Regions from separate parts of the Streptococcus sp. SP8 genome, predicted to be linked through region 3. Evidence: predicted binding sites of a transcription regulator. Region 3 holds the regulator's gene; each other region holds the start of a gene.

Region 1 (5,554 bases), 180 kb from region 3:
GGAGTGGTATCAGAACCAAGAGAAGAATCTTTATATTATCGGTGGCAGTCAGATTTTAAAGCTCTTTTCTGACCAGTTAGAAGAGTTGATCCAGACCATGATTCATGCAACGATTGATGGAGATACATTGGCACCAAAATTTGAAGAGAACCGCTATGAAAGAGTCCGTCAAGTCCATCATCCGAAAGATGAAAAGAACCAATATGATTTTACGGTCAACTATTATAAGAGAAAGGATTTAGACTAATGGAGCGAAGTGTCTTTGGTTTTTTTACAGCTGTCTTATGCGTCATCTGTTTGATTTGCGCCTTACAAACCTTTCGTAAAAAACGGTTTGGCCTCGCTATTTTATTCTTACTAAATGCTTTTACCAATCTTGTGAATTCCATTCACGCCTTTTACATGACCTTATTTTAAACTAAATAGAAACAGAAAATGACAGAAAGAGGAAATACATGCCAACGAATCAAAATAATGATATGATGGTTTATTGTTCATTTTGCGGAAAGAGTCAAGATGAAGTCCAAAAAATCATTGCAGGAAACAACGCGTTTATCTGTAATGAATGTGTAGAGTTAGCACAAGAAATTATCCGTGAGGAGCTAGCAGAAGAAGTTCTTGCAGACCTTAGCGAAGTTCCAAAACCAATCGAATTGCTCAATATATTGAACCACTATGTGATCGGTCAAGATCGTGCCAAACGTGCCCTTGCTGTAGCGGTATATAACCACTACAAACGCATCAACTTCCACGATACGCGTGAAGATGAGACAGATGTTGAATTGCAAAAATCAAATATCCTCATGATTGGCCCTACTGGTTCAGGTAAGACTTTCTTAGCCCAAACCTTAGCACGTAGCTTGAATGTCCCATTTGCCATTGCAGATGCAACAGCCTTGACTGAAGCTGGTTATGTAGGAGAAGACGTTGAAAACATTCTCTTGAAACTTCTTCAGGCGGCTGATTTTAACATCGAGCGCGCTGAACGAGGCATTATCTATGTCGATGAAATCGATAAGATCGCTAAGAAAAGTGAAAATGTCTCTATCACACGTGACGTTTCTGGTGAAGGGGTACAACAAGCCCTCTTAAAGATCATCGAAGGAACCGTCGCTAGTGTCCCACCTCAAGGGGGACGTAAACACCCACAACAAGAGATGATCCAAGTGGATACCAAGAATATTCTCTTCATCGTAGGTGGGGCTTTTGACGGGATCGAAGAAATTGTCAAGCAACGTCTCGGTGAAAAAGTCATCGGTTTCGGTAAAAACAATAAAGCTATTGATGAATCAAGCTCTTACATGCAAGAAATCGTGGCAGAAGATATTCAAAAATTCGGGATTATCCCAGAATTGATCGGACGTCTTCCAGTCTTTGCTGCTCTTGAGCAATTGACAGTTGACGACCTTGTCCGTATCTTGAAAGAGCCACGCAATGCCTTGGTAAAACAATACCAAACCTTGCTCTCTTATGATAACGTTGAATTGGAATTCGATGATGAAGCTCTTCAAGAGATTGCTAATAAAGCCATCGAAAGAAAAACAGGAGCTCGTGGACTTCGTTCGATTATCGAAGAAACCATGATGGATGTCATGTTTGAAATTCCAAGTCAAGAAGATGTCAAACTTGTTCGAATTACAAAAGAAGCTGTAGATGGAACTGAAAAACCCATTCTCGAAACAGCCTAGAAAGATAAAATATGGAAATTAACACACATAATGCGGATATCCTCTTAAGCGCTGCAAATAAGAGTCATTATCCTCAAGATGAGATTCCAGAAGTTGCACTTGCCGGTCGATCCAATGTCGGCAAGTCTTCTTTTATTAATACTCTCTTAAATCGAAAAAACCTGGCCAGAACATCTGGGAAACCAGGTAAAACCCAATTGCTCAATTTCTTCAATATCGATGATAAACTCCGTTTGGTAGACGTACCTGGTTATGGCTATGCACGTGTCTCTAAAAAAGAGCGCGAGAAGTGGGGGCGGATGATCGAAGAATATCTCACCAGCCGGGAGAATTTAAAAGCAGTCGTTAGCCTAGTCGATTTTCGCCACGAACCTTCAGCAGATGATGTTCAGATGTATGAATTCTTAAAATATTATGAGATTCCTGTGATCTTAGTTGCTACCAAGGCAGATAAGATTCCACGTGGAAAATGGAACAAACACGAATCGATCATCAAGAAAAAACTAGATTTTGATCCAGCTGACACCTTTATCGTCTTTTCTTCTGTAACCCGGGAAGGATTAGAGAAGTCATGGGTTGCTATTTTAGAAAATGCGTTTTACGAAATAAATTGAAATGACATGAAAATGTCATTTTTGTTTTGGATTTATCTCGCAATTGTAATACAAGTGTAATATAAGTGCCTTTGTTTTCTTCTATTTATATGGTATAATCTCTATAAAGATAAAAGATGATAAAAAATTAATTGGAGATAAATTGTATTATGAAAAAGAAAATACGGAATAAAACGAAATTATTTGGTTTGTTCGTTTCTGTATTAGCAGTGGGGACATTTGCTGCTGCTATGAGCGAGCACGTCACATCAGTTGGTGCTAATGATGGAACTTACCAAGCTTATTCAGACCCTACTGAAGCTTTCATCTCACAAATTGGTGAGTCAGCTCGTCAGCTCGGTCAAGAGAATGACCTTTATGCTTCCGTTATGATTGCACAAGCGATCTTGGAAAGTGGATCAGGACAGTCTGGTTTGGCTTCTTATCCACATTACAACCTTTTTGGAATTAAAGGAAGTTATGCTGGGCAATCTGCAGTGATGCAAACTTGGGAAGATGATGGTGCTGGAAACGCGTATACGATTAATGATGCTTTCCGTTCATACCCATCTTACTATGAATCATTGCAAGACTATGTAGCAGTTTTGAAACAAGGACATTTTGCAGGTGCTTGGAAGAGTAACACATCAAGTTATCAAGACGCAACAGCTGCTTTGACAGGTGTTTATGCGACAGATACTAGCTACTACGCAAAGCTCAATAATATCATTGAAACCTATAATTTGACTCAATATGATTCACCAAATGTTCAAGGTGGTATTACAGGTTCGGTATACAATCCATATCGTCAACAGTTCACTTCACAAGAAATCTTGAATTTGGATATCGCTTGGGCGAACCGTTTGAATTATTAAAACTAAAACAGGCATCTGCCTGTTTTTTTGTTGTTTTTAGCAAACACTGATATTCGATATAAAACGTATATGATGAAAAGTTAAGAATTCTTCCTGAAAACCTTTTCAAACTTTTCTCTCTATGATATAATGATTTTATTCACAAACATTATATAAGGAGAATATTATGTCTGAATCTAATTTCATTCAAAAAGTAGGAGCGGCGTGTAATAAGAAAGAGGATCTCTATCAGAAATCTAAAACGCGCTATGCAGTCCGTTCTATTTTTGCTGGAGGATTTCTTACTTTAAGTACGGCGGTCGGAGCAGTTGCAGCTGACTTATTAAATACCTTTGTACCTGGATTGGGTCGTTTTCTATTTCCATTCATCTTTGCCTGGGGCTTGGTTTACCTCTTATTTTTAAATGCGGAATTAACCACCTCAAATATGATGTATTTGACGGCGGGTACCTATCTAAAGAAGATTCATTGGAAGAAAGCTCTGGAAATTCTTCTTTATTGTACCTTCTTTAATTTAATTGGTGCTTTAATCGTCGCTTTTCTTTTCAATCAAACAACTGCCTTCGCACATATCGATCCAAAAGGTTTCCTAGCCACGGTAGCAGAAAATAAACTACAACGTAGCAATCAAGTAGTTTTCTTTGAAGGCGTTATTGCCAATATCTTTGTAAATATTGCTATTCTTTCTTATCTATATTTCAAAGATGAAACAGCCAAGGTGCTCTTAGCACTCTCAGCTATCTATATGTTTGTCTTTATGACCAACGAACACTTGGCTGCAAACTTTGCTTCTTTCTCATTATTGAGCTTTAATTCAGTTTCTAGCCAATTGCCACATTTTGAGTTTTTAAATATTTTACGTCATTATAGCGTCACCTTTTTTGCCAACTGGGTAGGAGGAGGAGTCTTAATGGGACTAGCCTATGCTTGGTTGAATAATATCAAGAGCCTCTACAACGATTAAAAAATATAAAAAAAGTTTGCAAAAGTACTTGCATTCTTTTTTTATATATGATAAACTAATCTACGGTTTGAAAAAACTGCCTAAGACAGTAGGGGAGCTCGACTCATAAAGATCCTACCGAGGACAAAACGTATCAATTAAAAGAAGCGTATTGTACTTTCGTGTCTAGGTTTGGGCGCGTTTTTCTTTTGGAAAAATTCCCCAAGCAAAATAATTACGGAGGTGAACACACTAATGAGTGAAGCAATTATTGCTAAAAAAGCGGAACTTGTTGACGTAGTAGCTGAAAAAATGAAAGCTGCTGCATCAATCGTCGTTGTAGATTCTCGCGGTTTGACAGTTGAGCAAGATACAGTTCTCCGTCGCAACCTTCGCGGAAGCGAAGTTGAGTTTAAAGTTATCAAAAACTCAATCTTGCGTCGTGCAGCTGAAAAAGCTGGTCTTGAAGATCTTGCATCTGTATTCGTTGGACCTTCTGCAGTAGCATTTTCTAACGAAGATGTTATCGCACCTGCGAAAATCTTAAACGATTTTGCAAAAGACGCTGAAGCACTTGAAATCAAAGGTGGTGCAATCGAAGGCGCTGTCGCATCTAAAGAAGAGATTCTTGCACTTGCAACTCTTCCAAACCGCGAAGGACTTCTTTCTATGCTCCTTTCTGTACTTCAAGCGCCAGTGCGCAACGTTGCTCTTGCAGTCAAAGCGGTTGCAGACAACAAAGAAGACGCAGCTTAATCTTAAGCTACGCAGCGTAGCCTAGCTACAAAAAAATAAAAATATAAAATTAAAACTTATTTGGAGGAAATAACAATGGCATTGAACATTGAAAACATTATTGCTGAAATTAAAGAAGCTTCAATCCTTGAATTGAACGACCTTGTAAAAGCTATCGAAGAAGAATTTGGTGTAACTGCAGCTGCTCCTGTAGCTGTTGCTGCAGCTGGTGCTGCTGACGCAGGTGCTGCTAAAGATTCATTCGATATCGAATTGACATCTGCAGGCGACAAGAAAGTCGGCGTTATCAAAGTTGTACGTGAAATCACTGGTCTTGGTCTTAAAGAAGCTAAAGAACTTGTTGATGGTGCACCTGGTGTTATCAAAGAAGGTGTTGCTACAGCTGAAGCTGAAGAAATCAAAGCTAAATTGGAAGAAGCTGGAGCTTCAGTTACTCTTAAATAAGAGGCATATACCAATTAGAATTCGGAATACTATAGTATCAGCCTTTTAGAATCGTGAACACATTTTAGAAACTGATAAATTAATTTAGTTTCCTACCAAAAACCCTACCAAAAATTAATTTGGCAGGGTTTTTCTTTTTAACAAATTTATCGTGGAGAACAATTGAATATTGTTCTCCTTTTTTTATTTTCAGGAGGGAAAATGACAAAAGAATTACAATCATCACGCTATATTGTCATTTCATTTTTAGTACGT
Region 2 (5,554 bases), on a different contig from region 3:
CTTTTTGGCACTTTCCTGATGCTTAATTCAAGGCCATGCTAACGTAGTTTAAAATAAAGAGAACATCTAGGATCCAAATCATGCTGTGCACTTCTTTGGCTTGTCCTTTAACCACTTTCACCAAGCTATAGGTGATAAATCCAGCAGCGATCCCTTGAGTAATCGAGTAGCTGAAGCCCATAAAGATAGAGGTGAAGAAGGCAGGAACTGCTTCTGACATATCTTCCCAATGGATATTTTTCAAGCCACTCAACATCATGATCCCAACAACAATCAAAATTGGAGCTGTAGCAGCGGTCGGTACAATCGCCAACAAAGGACTAAAGAGACTTGAAATAGCAAAACAAATCGCTACAACCAAGGCTGTCAGACCAGTGCGTCCACCAGCTCCAATACCAGCTGCAGATTCAACATACGTCGTTACGTTTGAAGTTCCTGCAATAGCTCCGACTGAAGTCGCTACAAGGTCTGAATAGAGGGCCTTATCTAATTTCGCTGATTGATGGTTTTCCCCATTTGTCGCAACAATCCCAACTTTTTCACCCGTACCGATCAACGTTCCGATTGTATCAAAAATATCAGTCAAGGAGAAGGCTAAGATGGCCATTAAGGTCTCAGGCAAACGAGACGTATTGGAAATCAAAGATCCCAATCCTTTCGATCCCAAAGCTTGACCAAAGATCGTGCCTAAATCATTAAAGGCCGCTCCTAGATGGTTACTTGCAAAGTCAATTTTAGTGATATCAACCACATGGATGAGAATTCCAAGCACAGTCGTTACTAAGATAGAAAGGATAATCCCTCCCTTAATCCCTTTGACAACAAAGAAAATAGTAATTGCAAGACCAACAAGAGCCAAGAGGACCGACGGATTGTTAAAATCAACCAATCCAGGAACAGCAGATGCATTGGCTGAGATCGTTGCATTCGCCTTATCTGCTCCTTCTCCAACCACTGTATAGGTATGAGGGTCAATCGTGAATTTTAAAAATCCTGCATTCTTAATCCCAACATAGGCCAAGAAAATCCCGATCCCCGCAGAAATAGCAGAGCGAAGAGCAGTCGGAATCGATTCGATGATCATCTTCCGAACTTTTGTCAATGTGATAATCAATGAAATCACACCACAAATGAAGACCATTCCCAAAGCTTCCTGCCATGAGTATCCCATACCAAATACAACTGTAAAGGTAAAGAAGGCATTCAAGCCCATCCCAGGTGCTTGTGCATAAGGTAAATTGGCATAAAAAGCCATCATCAAGGTCCCGACAACGGATCCAATAATCGTTGCAAGGAAGACTCCTTGAGCTGGCATACCTGTTTGTGACAACATTTGAGGGTTTACGAAGAGGATATAACTCATCGCAAAAAAGGTTGTCAAACCAGCAAGAACCTCTGTCCGAACAGTGGTTCCATGTTCTGAAAGTTTAAAAAACTTATCCATTTCAGAATAAACTCCTTTTTCATCATTCTCGCTCCCAATCAATTTGCGAACGTTATATCTATTCTACCAAAAGATCTTTCGTCTTTCAAGAAATCCCGCTTCTCTTCTCGATTTTTGAGCGCTTTTCCGATTTTTCTGATATAATGGTCTCATTCTTCTCGAAAGGAACTGAAATATGCATAAAAAGATGATCGCTCTAGATCTAGACGGCACTCTCTTGAATTCCGAAAGCAAATTGAGCGACTTTACCATTGAGACCATTAAAAAAATTAGTGCTCTTGGCCATAAAGTCATTATTACAACAGGCCGCCCCTACCGTATGGCACATACCTACTACAAACAACTAGAGCTAGATACTCCGATGATCAATTTTAACGGCTCCCTTACGCATCTCCCAGAGAAAAAATGGGTGGATGAACAATGTTTGACTTTAGATAAAAAATACCTGCTAGATATGGTCGCCAACCGAGACACCATCCAAGCGGACTTTATAGCAGGCGAATACCGCAATAAATTCTTTATTACCGATCCCAATGAGCACGTCGCAGATCCTAAATTATTCGGTATTGAGGCTTTCCAACCAGAAAATCAATTCAACCCCGAACGGGTAACGAGCGACCCAAACTGTATCCTCTTTCAAACGAAAGCGGAAGACAAATATGCTCTGGCAGATGAAATGAATCGGCATTATGACTACAATCTGTCTATCAATACTTGGGGTGGTCCCTTAAATATTCTGGAATGCAATCCAAAAAATGTGACCAAAGCTTCTGCTCTGACCTACCTTCTGGATAAACTCAATATGGATCAGAAGGATTTGATTGCCTTTGGAGACGAGCACAACGATACCGACATGCTAGCACTAGCTGGTCATGGATACGCCATGAAAAATGCCAGCTCCGTCCTTCTCCCTTATGCAGACTCCGTCACAGATTTCACGAATAACGAAGATGGTGTCGCGCGACAACTCATTCAATTATTCTTATAATACTAATAGACATGAGCTATCCCTCATGTCTTTTTCTGAGCTAAATCCTTAATCAGTTAATCAATACCTTCCTATTTTTCCATTTTTTTCATTGCCTTGCCATCTGGTTTGTGATATTATTAACATAGTTATTAAAGAAGCGCTTTCAAAAAACTAAATCGCTTCTCGTTCACTTAAGGAGGAACAAAATGAAAGCTGTTGTTGTAAATCCAGAAGGTACTGGTGTTGAAATCGTTGCAAACAAAGACATGCGTCCACTTGAAACAGGGGAAGCACTTGTTCAAATCGAATACTGTGGTGTCTGCCACACTGACTTGCACGTTGCTCACGGGGACTTCGGTAAAGTTCCAGGCCGTGTTCTTGGACACGAAGGAATCGGTATTGTTAAAGAAGTTGCTCCAGATGTCAAGAGCCTAAAAGTTGGGGATCGTGTCAGTGTCGCATGGTTCTTCGAAGGATGTGGAACTTGTGAATACTGTACAACTGGTCGCGAAACTCTTTGCCGTACTGTAAAAAATGCTGGTTACTCTGTTGATGGAGGAATGGCTGAACAATGTATCGTTACTGCAGATTACGCAGTGAAAGTACCGGAAGGATTAGATCCAGCTCAAGCTTCTTCTATTACGTGTGCAGGTGTTACAACTTACAAAGCCATCAAAGAAGCCAAAGCTGAACCAGGACAATGGATCGTTATCTATGGAGCTGGTGGACTAGGAAACTTGGCTGTTCAATATGCTAAGAAAGTCTTCAACGCACATGTCATCGCTGTCGATATCAACAATGATAAACTAGAATTGGCGAAAGAAGTTGGTGCAGACTTTGTCATCAACGGTCGCGAAGTCGAAGATGTCCCAGGATTGATCAAAGAAAAAACAAACGGTGGAGCTCACTCTGCTGTCGTAACAGCCGTTTCTAAAGTAGCTTTCAACCAAGCAGTAGATTCTGTTCGTGCTGGTGGCCGCGTTGTCGCAGTTGGTCTTCCTTCTGAAATGATGGACCTCAGCATTGTGAAAACTGTATTAGATGGTATCCAAGTCATTGGTTCTCTTGTAGGAACTCGTAAAGACTTGGAAGAAGCTTTCCAATTTGGTGCAGAAGGCTTGGTAGTCCCTGTCGTTCAAAAACGTCCAGTAGAAGATGCTGTCAAAGTCTTTGACGAAATGGAAGCCGGAACCATTCAAGGACGTATGGTACTTGACTTTACAAACTAAACAACTGAACCTACAGGACTAGCCCAACTGGGCTAGTCTTTTTTGAGTGCTCTCAATCACTCTATTTTACAATTTATTATATATTTATTTTTGTTTTCGAGAATATCGTTTGATTGTCGGAATCTTTTCATTGAGAACAAAATCCTATAAAACATATCTATTATTGATTTTTTAAGCATCAACAAGTAATAAACAAAATGCATTCAAGAGCATTCTTTTTCTATCTAACGATAGTTTAATATAATAAATCAATGTTTTTACATCGAGATTTTGATAGAAAAATTGACTTAAGTGTGGAAACGATTTATAATAAAGTAGCTTAAAGTTTTCTTAAACTGAAAGTCAAACAAATTTTATAAGGAGGAATGTCAATAATGAGTATTGGTATCATTATTGCTAGCCACGGTGAATTTGCAGCTGGAATCCACCAATCCGGCTCGATGATCTTTGGGGATCAAGAGAAAGTTCAAGTGGTTACGTTCATGCCAAGTGAAGGCCCGGATGATCTCTATGCTAAATTTAATGCAGCTGTTGCCGCATTTGATGCAGAAGATGAAGTCTTGGTTTTGGCTGACCTTTGGAGTGGTTCTCCATTTAACCAAGCAAGTCGCGTCATGGGAGAAAATCCAGATCGTAAATTTGCGATCATCACAGGATTGAACCTTCCGATGTTGATTCAAGCTTATACAGAACGTTTGATGGATGCAAATGCCGGCGTTGATCAAGTCGCTGCAAACATCATCAAGGAAGCAAAAGACGGTGTCAAAGCCCTTCCAGAAGAATTGAATCCTGTTGAAGAAGCTAGTACAGCCGCTGCTGCTCCTGTAGTCCAAGCTGCTATTCCAGAAGGAACAGTTATCGGAGATGGAAAACTCAAGATTAACCTTGCCCGCTTAGATACACGTCTTCTTCATGGACAAGTCGCAACTGCTTGGACACCTGATTCAAAAGCCGATCGGATCATTGTTGCTTCAGATTCTGTTGCCAAAGATGAACTCCGTAAGGAATTGATCAAACAAGCGGCACCAAATGGTGTGAAAGCAAACGTTGTCCCAATTCAAAAATTGATCGACGTTGCAAAAGATCCACGTTTTGGAAATACCCATGCTTTGATCTTATTTGAAACACCTCAAGATGCTCTTCGCGCCATTGAAGGTGGTGTTCCGATTAAAACCTTGAACGTTGGTTCAATGGCCCACTCAACTGGTAAAACCATGGTGAACAATGTGTTGTCAATGGATAAAGATGACGTGGCTACATTTGAAAAAATGCGTGATCTTGGAGTTGAATTTGACGTCCGTAAAGTACCAAATGACTCTAAGAAAGATTTGTTTGACTTAATTAACAAAGCTAACGTTCAATAATCGATTACTTACGAAAGGATTTTAAACATGTCTATTATTTCTATGGTATTAGTGGTCGTTGTTGCCTTCTTAGCAGGTCTTGAAGGTATCCTTGACCAATTCCAATTCCACCAACCCCTTGTTGCTTGTACCTTAATCGGTTTGGTAACAGGTAATTTGACTGCTGGCATTATGCTTGGTGGTTCACTTCAATTTATTGCACTTGGCTGGGCAAACATTGGTGCCGCAGTTGCACCCGATGCTGCCCTTGCATCTGTCGCTGCTGCCATCATCATGGTACTTGGGGGAGACTTCAGTACAAAAGGAATCGTTGTCGCTCAAAGTGTCGCTATTCCACTTGCAGTTGCTGGTCTTTTCTTGACCATGATCGTCCGTACCCTTTCCGTTGGTTTGGTTCACACTGCCGACGCTGCTGCTAGAAAAGGGGATATCAAAGGTGTAGAACGCGCTCACTTTGTGGCCCTTCTTCTTCAAGGTCTTCGTATCGCCATTCCTGCAGCCCTCTTGTTGATGATTCCTGCTGAAACTGTCAAAACTGCTCTTGAAC
Region 3 (5,554 bases):
GTTGGTCAAAGCTGGGGTGGATCGTGTCGTCACTCTGGATCTCCATGCAGTGCAAGTCCAAGGTTTCTTCGATATTGCCGTGGATAACCTCTTTACCATTCCACTTTTTGCAGAACACTACATCAACAAAGGTCTAACTGGTCCTGATGTCGTAGTCGTCAGCCCTAAAAACTCTGGTGTCAAACGAGCTCGCAGTTTAGCAGAATATCTTGATGCACCGATTGCGATCATTGATTACGAGCAAGATGATGCGAACCGTGATTATGGCTATATTATCGGGGATGTCAAAGACAAGAAAGCGATCTTGATTGACGATATCCTCAATACTGGTAAGACATTCTCAGAAGCTGCGAAAATCGTCAAACGCGAAGGTGCTACTGAAATTTATGCTGTATCAAGCCATGGTTTATTTGTAAAAGGAGCTGTTGAATTATTAGACCAAGCTCCGATCAAAGAAATCTTAGTAACCGATTCTGTTGCTCCAAATGGACCAACACCAAAAAATATTAACTATCTGACAGCTAGCGAACTGATCGCTGAAGCTATTGTTCGCATTCAAGAAAGAAAACCTGTTAGTCCTCTATTTGCCTACCACAAGAAATAAGGTCTTAATGTGATATATTTTGATAATGCCGCAACAACTCCCCTTCTACCTGAAGTCATTGATAAAATGTCTGAAACTATGAAGACCACTTTTGGAAATCCATCGAGCCTTCATGCTCATGGACGGATGGCTAGTAAACTTCTCCGGGAATCTCGCGAGCAGATTGCTCAGTCTCTCCATACTCTTCCAAATCGTATTTTCTTCACTTCAGGTGGATCAGAAAGTAATAATACCGTTATAAAAGGCTACTGCTTGAAACACCAAGCAGATGGCAAACACATCATTACGACCGCTTTGGAACACCATGCGGTTCTAGAACCCATCGAATATCTTGTAGAACGTTTCGGTTTTGAAGTTACGATCGTCCAACCAAGAGTTGGACGCATTCTGGCTAGTGATATCAAGGCCGCTCTTAGACCGGATACTATTCTTGTCTCTACCATGTTTGCCAATAACGAGACTGGCGATCTTCTACCGATTAAAGAAATCGGAGAACTCTTAAAAGATCATCCAGCTGCCTTTCACGTTGATGCTGTCCAAGCAATCGGAAAGGTCCCTGTCTATCCCGAAGAGTTGGGAATTGATTTTCTCAGTGCTTCTGCCCACAAATTCCATGGACCAAAGGGAGTTGGTTTCCTTTATGCAGCTGTCCCAGACTTTGATAATCTCATCCATGGTGGGGATCAGGAAAGTAAGATGAGAGCCAGCACGGAAAATCTCATTTCTATTGTCGGGATGGCAACTGCGCTTCAGCAAGCTACACTTCATCAAGAAGAAAATTTCAACCAGGTTCAAAAACTTGGCCAGGAACTAGTCAATGGTTTAGCAGCCTACGACTACTACGTAAATGCGAATGACGATCATCTTCCATTTGTTTGGAACCTTGGCTTTCCGGGTGTCCAAAATGATGTATTATTGATGCGACTCGATCTTGCTGGAATTTCTGTCTCTACAGGTTCTGCTTGTACCGCCGGTACAGTTCAACCCAGCCATGTCCTTGAGGCGCTCTATGGAAAAGATAGCTCACGCCTAAAAGAATCCCTTCGAATTAGTTTTTCAGAACTCAATACCGTAGAGGAGGTTCAAGACTTCCTCTCAAAACTTAAAGAAATTTTATCATAGGAGAACAATATGGCTTTTGAAACAAGTGTTTCATTGAAAGACTGCAAATATACCTATAGTCTACACCCAAATGTTAAAAAATATACCTTACGTGACAATACATTTGCTGTTACAAAAGTTGGAAATTACGAGTTAAATCGTTTGCTCGAAGCTGTTCCAAATAGCGGTGAAGGCTTCTTGCTTAAAATTATCTTCAACAAAGACCTCACAGGTTTTAAAATCAATATTACAGATAAGTCTGGACTTCGTCTGGTGAATATCTTTAAAAATCCAGAAAATGACATTATCCAACAAAAATTTTATTTCCTAATGGATAGTCTTGTCGAAAGAGAAATTTTCAACAAAACAGAGGTCTAATATGGTAACCCTAACTTATATCGACGCTTACCAAGTAGAACGAATGACTACTTATCCCGACCTTGCAGCCTGCATCCTAGCATTTTCAGGCTGTGTAACCCTGCCTGACTCTTACTCAATTGTTTCCATTGAATACAAGGGTGAAAAACTCCCCTATAAGGGGAGAGTCGATGGGCTCTATGCTTTTTTGAAAAAGGTAGAGCAAGCTGAAAACTAAGCTGATGGTGATGGAACTCTCCCATCACCATCAGCTTTTTCTTTAGACAAAAATATTTTTGAAAAACCGTTCAAGATAGTTGATTTTTTCACAATCTTCCTATACAATAAGAGGGAAAGGTTGTGATATTGTGAAACATGATAAAAATACTCCAATTCCACGCGCAACAGCAAAACGCTTATCGCTCTACTACCGCATTTTTAAACGCTTTAACTCTGAAAAAATAGAGCGCGCCAATTCCAAGCAAATTGCGGATGCAATTGGGATTGACTCTGCTACTGTTCGCAGAGATTTTTCTTATTTTGGTGAATTGGGAAGACGTGGATTTGGTTATGATGTAAAAAAACTGATGAACTTCTTTGCAGATCTTTTAAATGACAATGCTATTACTAATGTCGCTATTGTTGGGATCGGAAATATGGGAAGCGCCCTTCTTAATTACCGTTTCCATGAGCGAAATAAAATGAAAATTGTCATGGCTTTTGATGTAGATGATCATGAACTGATTAATACCAAAAGTAAGGATGGGATCCCCATTTATGGGATTTCTACGATCAAAGAGAATCTCAAAAAAGAAGGCATTCAAACAGCCATTCTAACTGTTCCAAGTGTTAAGGCTCAAGAAGTTGCTAGTCTTTTAGTAGATGCTGGTGTCAAAGGAATTCTAAGCTTTTCTCCAGTCCATCTGACAGTTCCTAAAGAGGTTGTTGTCCAATATGTCGATCTTACTAGTGAATTGCAAACACTTCTTTATTTTATGCGTAAAAACGAAGAATAAAGACTTATACTTCAACAACAAAAAGGTTGGAACAAGAAGGTTCCAACCTTTTTTATACCAAATAATCCGTTTCTTCTCGATAACTATAGTAGTTTTCTTCGGATACAATCAAATGATCCAATAGGGTCAACCCCATTACTTCACAGGCCTCTAAGACTCGCTGAGTGACTTCATCATCATTTTTACTGGGGAACACAGCACCAGATGGATGATTGTGAGCCAAGATGATGGAGGTTGCCATGTGTTTTAGGGCATAATGCAGGATTTCACGTGGCTCCGCAATACTTCTATTCACGGTTCCAATAAAAATGGTCTGTTGATGAATAATTTCATTCTGCGTATTTAAATAGAGGGCAACTAGGTGCTCCTGTTTCTTATGGCCGATTTCCTGTTGTATTTTATGGGCCAATTTCTGGCTGCTCATGATCTGTTCAGAACTCATTAATTCATCTTTATGAATCCTTCGTCCAAACTCAATCACAGCCTGAAGTTCGATGGCCTTCACCCGGCCAATGCCAGATATTTCCTGTAGCTCCTCTAGGGTTAATTGACTTAACTCCTTTAAACTATTAACCGAACTCAAGAGACCTTGTGCAATCTCATAAACGCTTTTTTGCTTATTGCCTGTCCGTAAGAGAATGGATAACAATTCTTGATGACTCAGCTTATCTACCCCTTCAGAAACCAAACGTTCTCTAGGAAGCAAAGATGGTTCAATAAATGATATGTCGTACATAATTTCCTCCTCACTTATTAATTCGTAATAAATTGAGAAAATAACGACCTTTCATTATTTACAGGCGATTTCTTGCTTCAAATCATCTAACACTAAGGCTTCATCTTTATTAAAGCGGATCTGATAACCTGTTTGAACTTGTTCAAGCTCCTTTAAAAACTGTTGAATTTCACAGCGGATCAAGTACTCCTGACTCTGAGGAATGGCTTCTAAGGTTTGGTAGACTTGCTCTACTTCGTAGATTCCTTTCGTAATTAATCCATTTCGTGGAAAATCATTTATTAAGAGATTATAGAAATGATGCAAGTGATGATAAATTCGCTCTTTTGTCACTATTCTACCTCCTTATCATACTCTTTCTCCTCTATTATATACTGATTTTCCCTCAATATTATGACAAGTTCCTTACATTATATTACCAATCTCTTACAATTTTACAAGAATTTCTCCTATCTTCCTACATAGAAAAAGCCCAGACATCTCTGTCTCGGGCTTTATTTTCTTAGAGTTGCATTTGATTATAAGACTTGCTGAATGAATCCAGGATGTCCTTTGGAGCCTTGTCATAGTCAACAGAGGTTTCCAAGTTTCCTTTTACAATCGTTCGGTAAGTCGCTGCAGCATCCTCACAGGTCACCAAGGTGATTTCATTGACACCTTCACGATCTTGAATGACATCTACACGGTCTGGAGTCACTGTCTCAACAGACGAGATGACATAAGTATAGATTTTTTCTTTGTCCGTGATGTAGATCTTCATACCAGCCTTGGCTTTCTCTAATGGTGAGAACAGCATGGCATTTGCTCCAGTAAGGCCAAATACGTGGTGACTAGCAAGAGAATAATTGCCTTGTCCCATGACTTGGTTTTCCTTCATAGTCCCTGCTCCATAGTAAAGGGCTACGTTTTCAAGTCCTTTAAAAATTGGAAGGTTCATGTTCAATTCAGGAATCGAAATCCCCCCAATTACAGGAAGTTTTTGAGCTTGCCATTGGGCATTGATCACGGCTTCCGTCGAGAGTGACTGGACATGTTGGAAATCAAAGCTCGTCTTCACTTCTTTGTTTTTATCAATAGTCTTTTTATCGACCTTGCTAACCTGATATTGGTTGGTATGCCAAACCATGATCATATTGCGGATCGGAGCATTGAAAATTAAGAGAAGCGAGAGAATAATCAAAAGTGTTGCAACGATGTTGATAAGAGTATTACGTAAACTCTTTTTCTTTTTTCTTTTGCGTGACATGCTGTCCCCTTATCTATTCGTTTTCTTCCACTACTTCTTCATCTTTTTCATCAGCTTGTACAGTTGTAAAGGTCACAATTTTCGCATCCTGATCCAGTCTCATGACTTTCACACCCTGAGTCGAACGACCCGTTTGAGAAATGTTAGCCACACCTGTCCGGATCATAACTCCGGTATCGGTAATGATCATCAGATCTTCATCCCCTTTAACGGTTAAAAGACCAGCTAACGGACCATTTTTCTCTGTAATATTGGCTGTTTTGATTCCTTTACCACCACGGCCCTTGGTTGGGTATTCGCCAGCCATTGTCCGCTTACCATACCCTTTTTCAGTAATGACCAATACTTCGTCCTGGTCGGTGATAACACTTGCCCCAACAACCTTGTCTCCATCACGGAGATTCACACCACGTACACCTGTAGCAGAACGTCCCATATTCCGAACTACTGCCTCATTAAAGCGGACTGAATATCCATATTTGGTACCGATAATG

The links. The regulator Rex, encoded in region 3, represses fermentation and respiration genes when NADH is low (regulators of the CRP and FNR family bind a similar motif). The targets are predictions, from matches to a motif close to TTGTGAANTANTTCACAA.
Region 1: PCY11_RS00030 (formate/nitrite transporter family protein) is a predicted target of Rex. The motif match lies at 3,284-3,301, and genes of this name have one in related genera.
Region 2: adhP (alcohol dehydrogenase AdhP) is a predicted target of Rex. The motif match lies at 2,541-2,558, and genes of this name have one in related genera.

Annotation. Positions count from the first base shown of each region.
Region 1 covers NZ_JAQFJL010000001.1:5,917-11,470, forward strand. Annotated here, with positions in the region: gene PCY11_RS00010 (dihydrofolate reductase) at 1-247, shown strand, start outside; gene clpX (ATP-dependent Clp protease ATP-binding subunit ClpX) at 456-1,688, shown strand; gene yihA (ribosome biogenesis GTP-binding protein YihA/YsxC) at 1,700-2,302, shown strand; gene PCY11_RS00025 (glucosaminidase domain-containing protein) at 2,452-3,156, shown strand; gene PCY11_RS00030 (formate/nitrite transporter family protein) at 3,323-4,120, shown strand; ribosomal protein L10 leader region at 4,182-4,316, shown strand; gene rplJ (50S ribosomal protein L10) at 4,355-4,855, shown strand; gene rplL (50S ribosomal protein L7/L12) at 4,931-5,299, shown strand; gene PCY11_RS00045 (hypothetical protein) at 5,501-5,554, shown strand, end outside.
Region 2 covers NZ_JAQFJL010000008.1:15,826-21,379, reverse strand. Annotated here, with positions in the region: gene PCY11_RS06750 (NCS2 family permease) at 23-1,444, opposite strand; gene PCY11_RS06745 (Cof-type HAD-IIB family hydrolase) at 1,620-2,432, shown strand; gene adhP (alcohol dehydrogenase AdhP) at 2,621-3,643, shown strand; gene PCY11_RS06735 (PTS sugar transporter subunit IIB) at 4,018-5,007, shown strand; gene PCY11_RS06730 (PTS mannose/fructose/sorbose transporter subunit IIC) at 5,035-5,554, shown strand, end outside.
Region 3 covers NZ_JAQFJL010000001.1:186,532-192,085, forward strand. Annotated here, with positions in the region: gene PCY11_RS00875 (ribose-phosphate diphosphokinase) at 1-604, shown strand, start outside; gene PCY11_RS00880 (cysteine desulfurase family protein) at 614-1,726, shown strand; gene PCY11_RS00885 (DUF1831 domain-containing protein) at 1,736-2,083, shown strand; gene PCY11_RS00890 (DUF4649 family protein) at 2,085-2,300, shown strand; gene PCY11_RS00895 (redox-sensing transcriptional repressor Rex) at 2,431-3,078, shown strand; gene radC (DNA repair protein RadC) at 3,131-3,814, opposite strand; gene PCY11_RS00905 (porphobilinogen deaminase) at 3,869-4,147, opposite strand; gene PCY11_RS00910 (class A sortase) at 4,317-5,060, opposite strand; gene gyrA (DNA gyrase subunit A) at 5,074-5,554, opposite strand, start outside.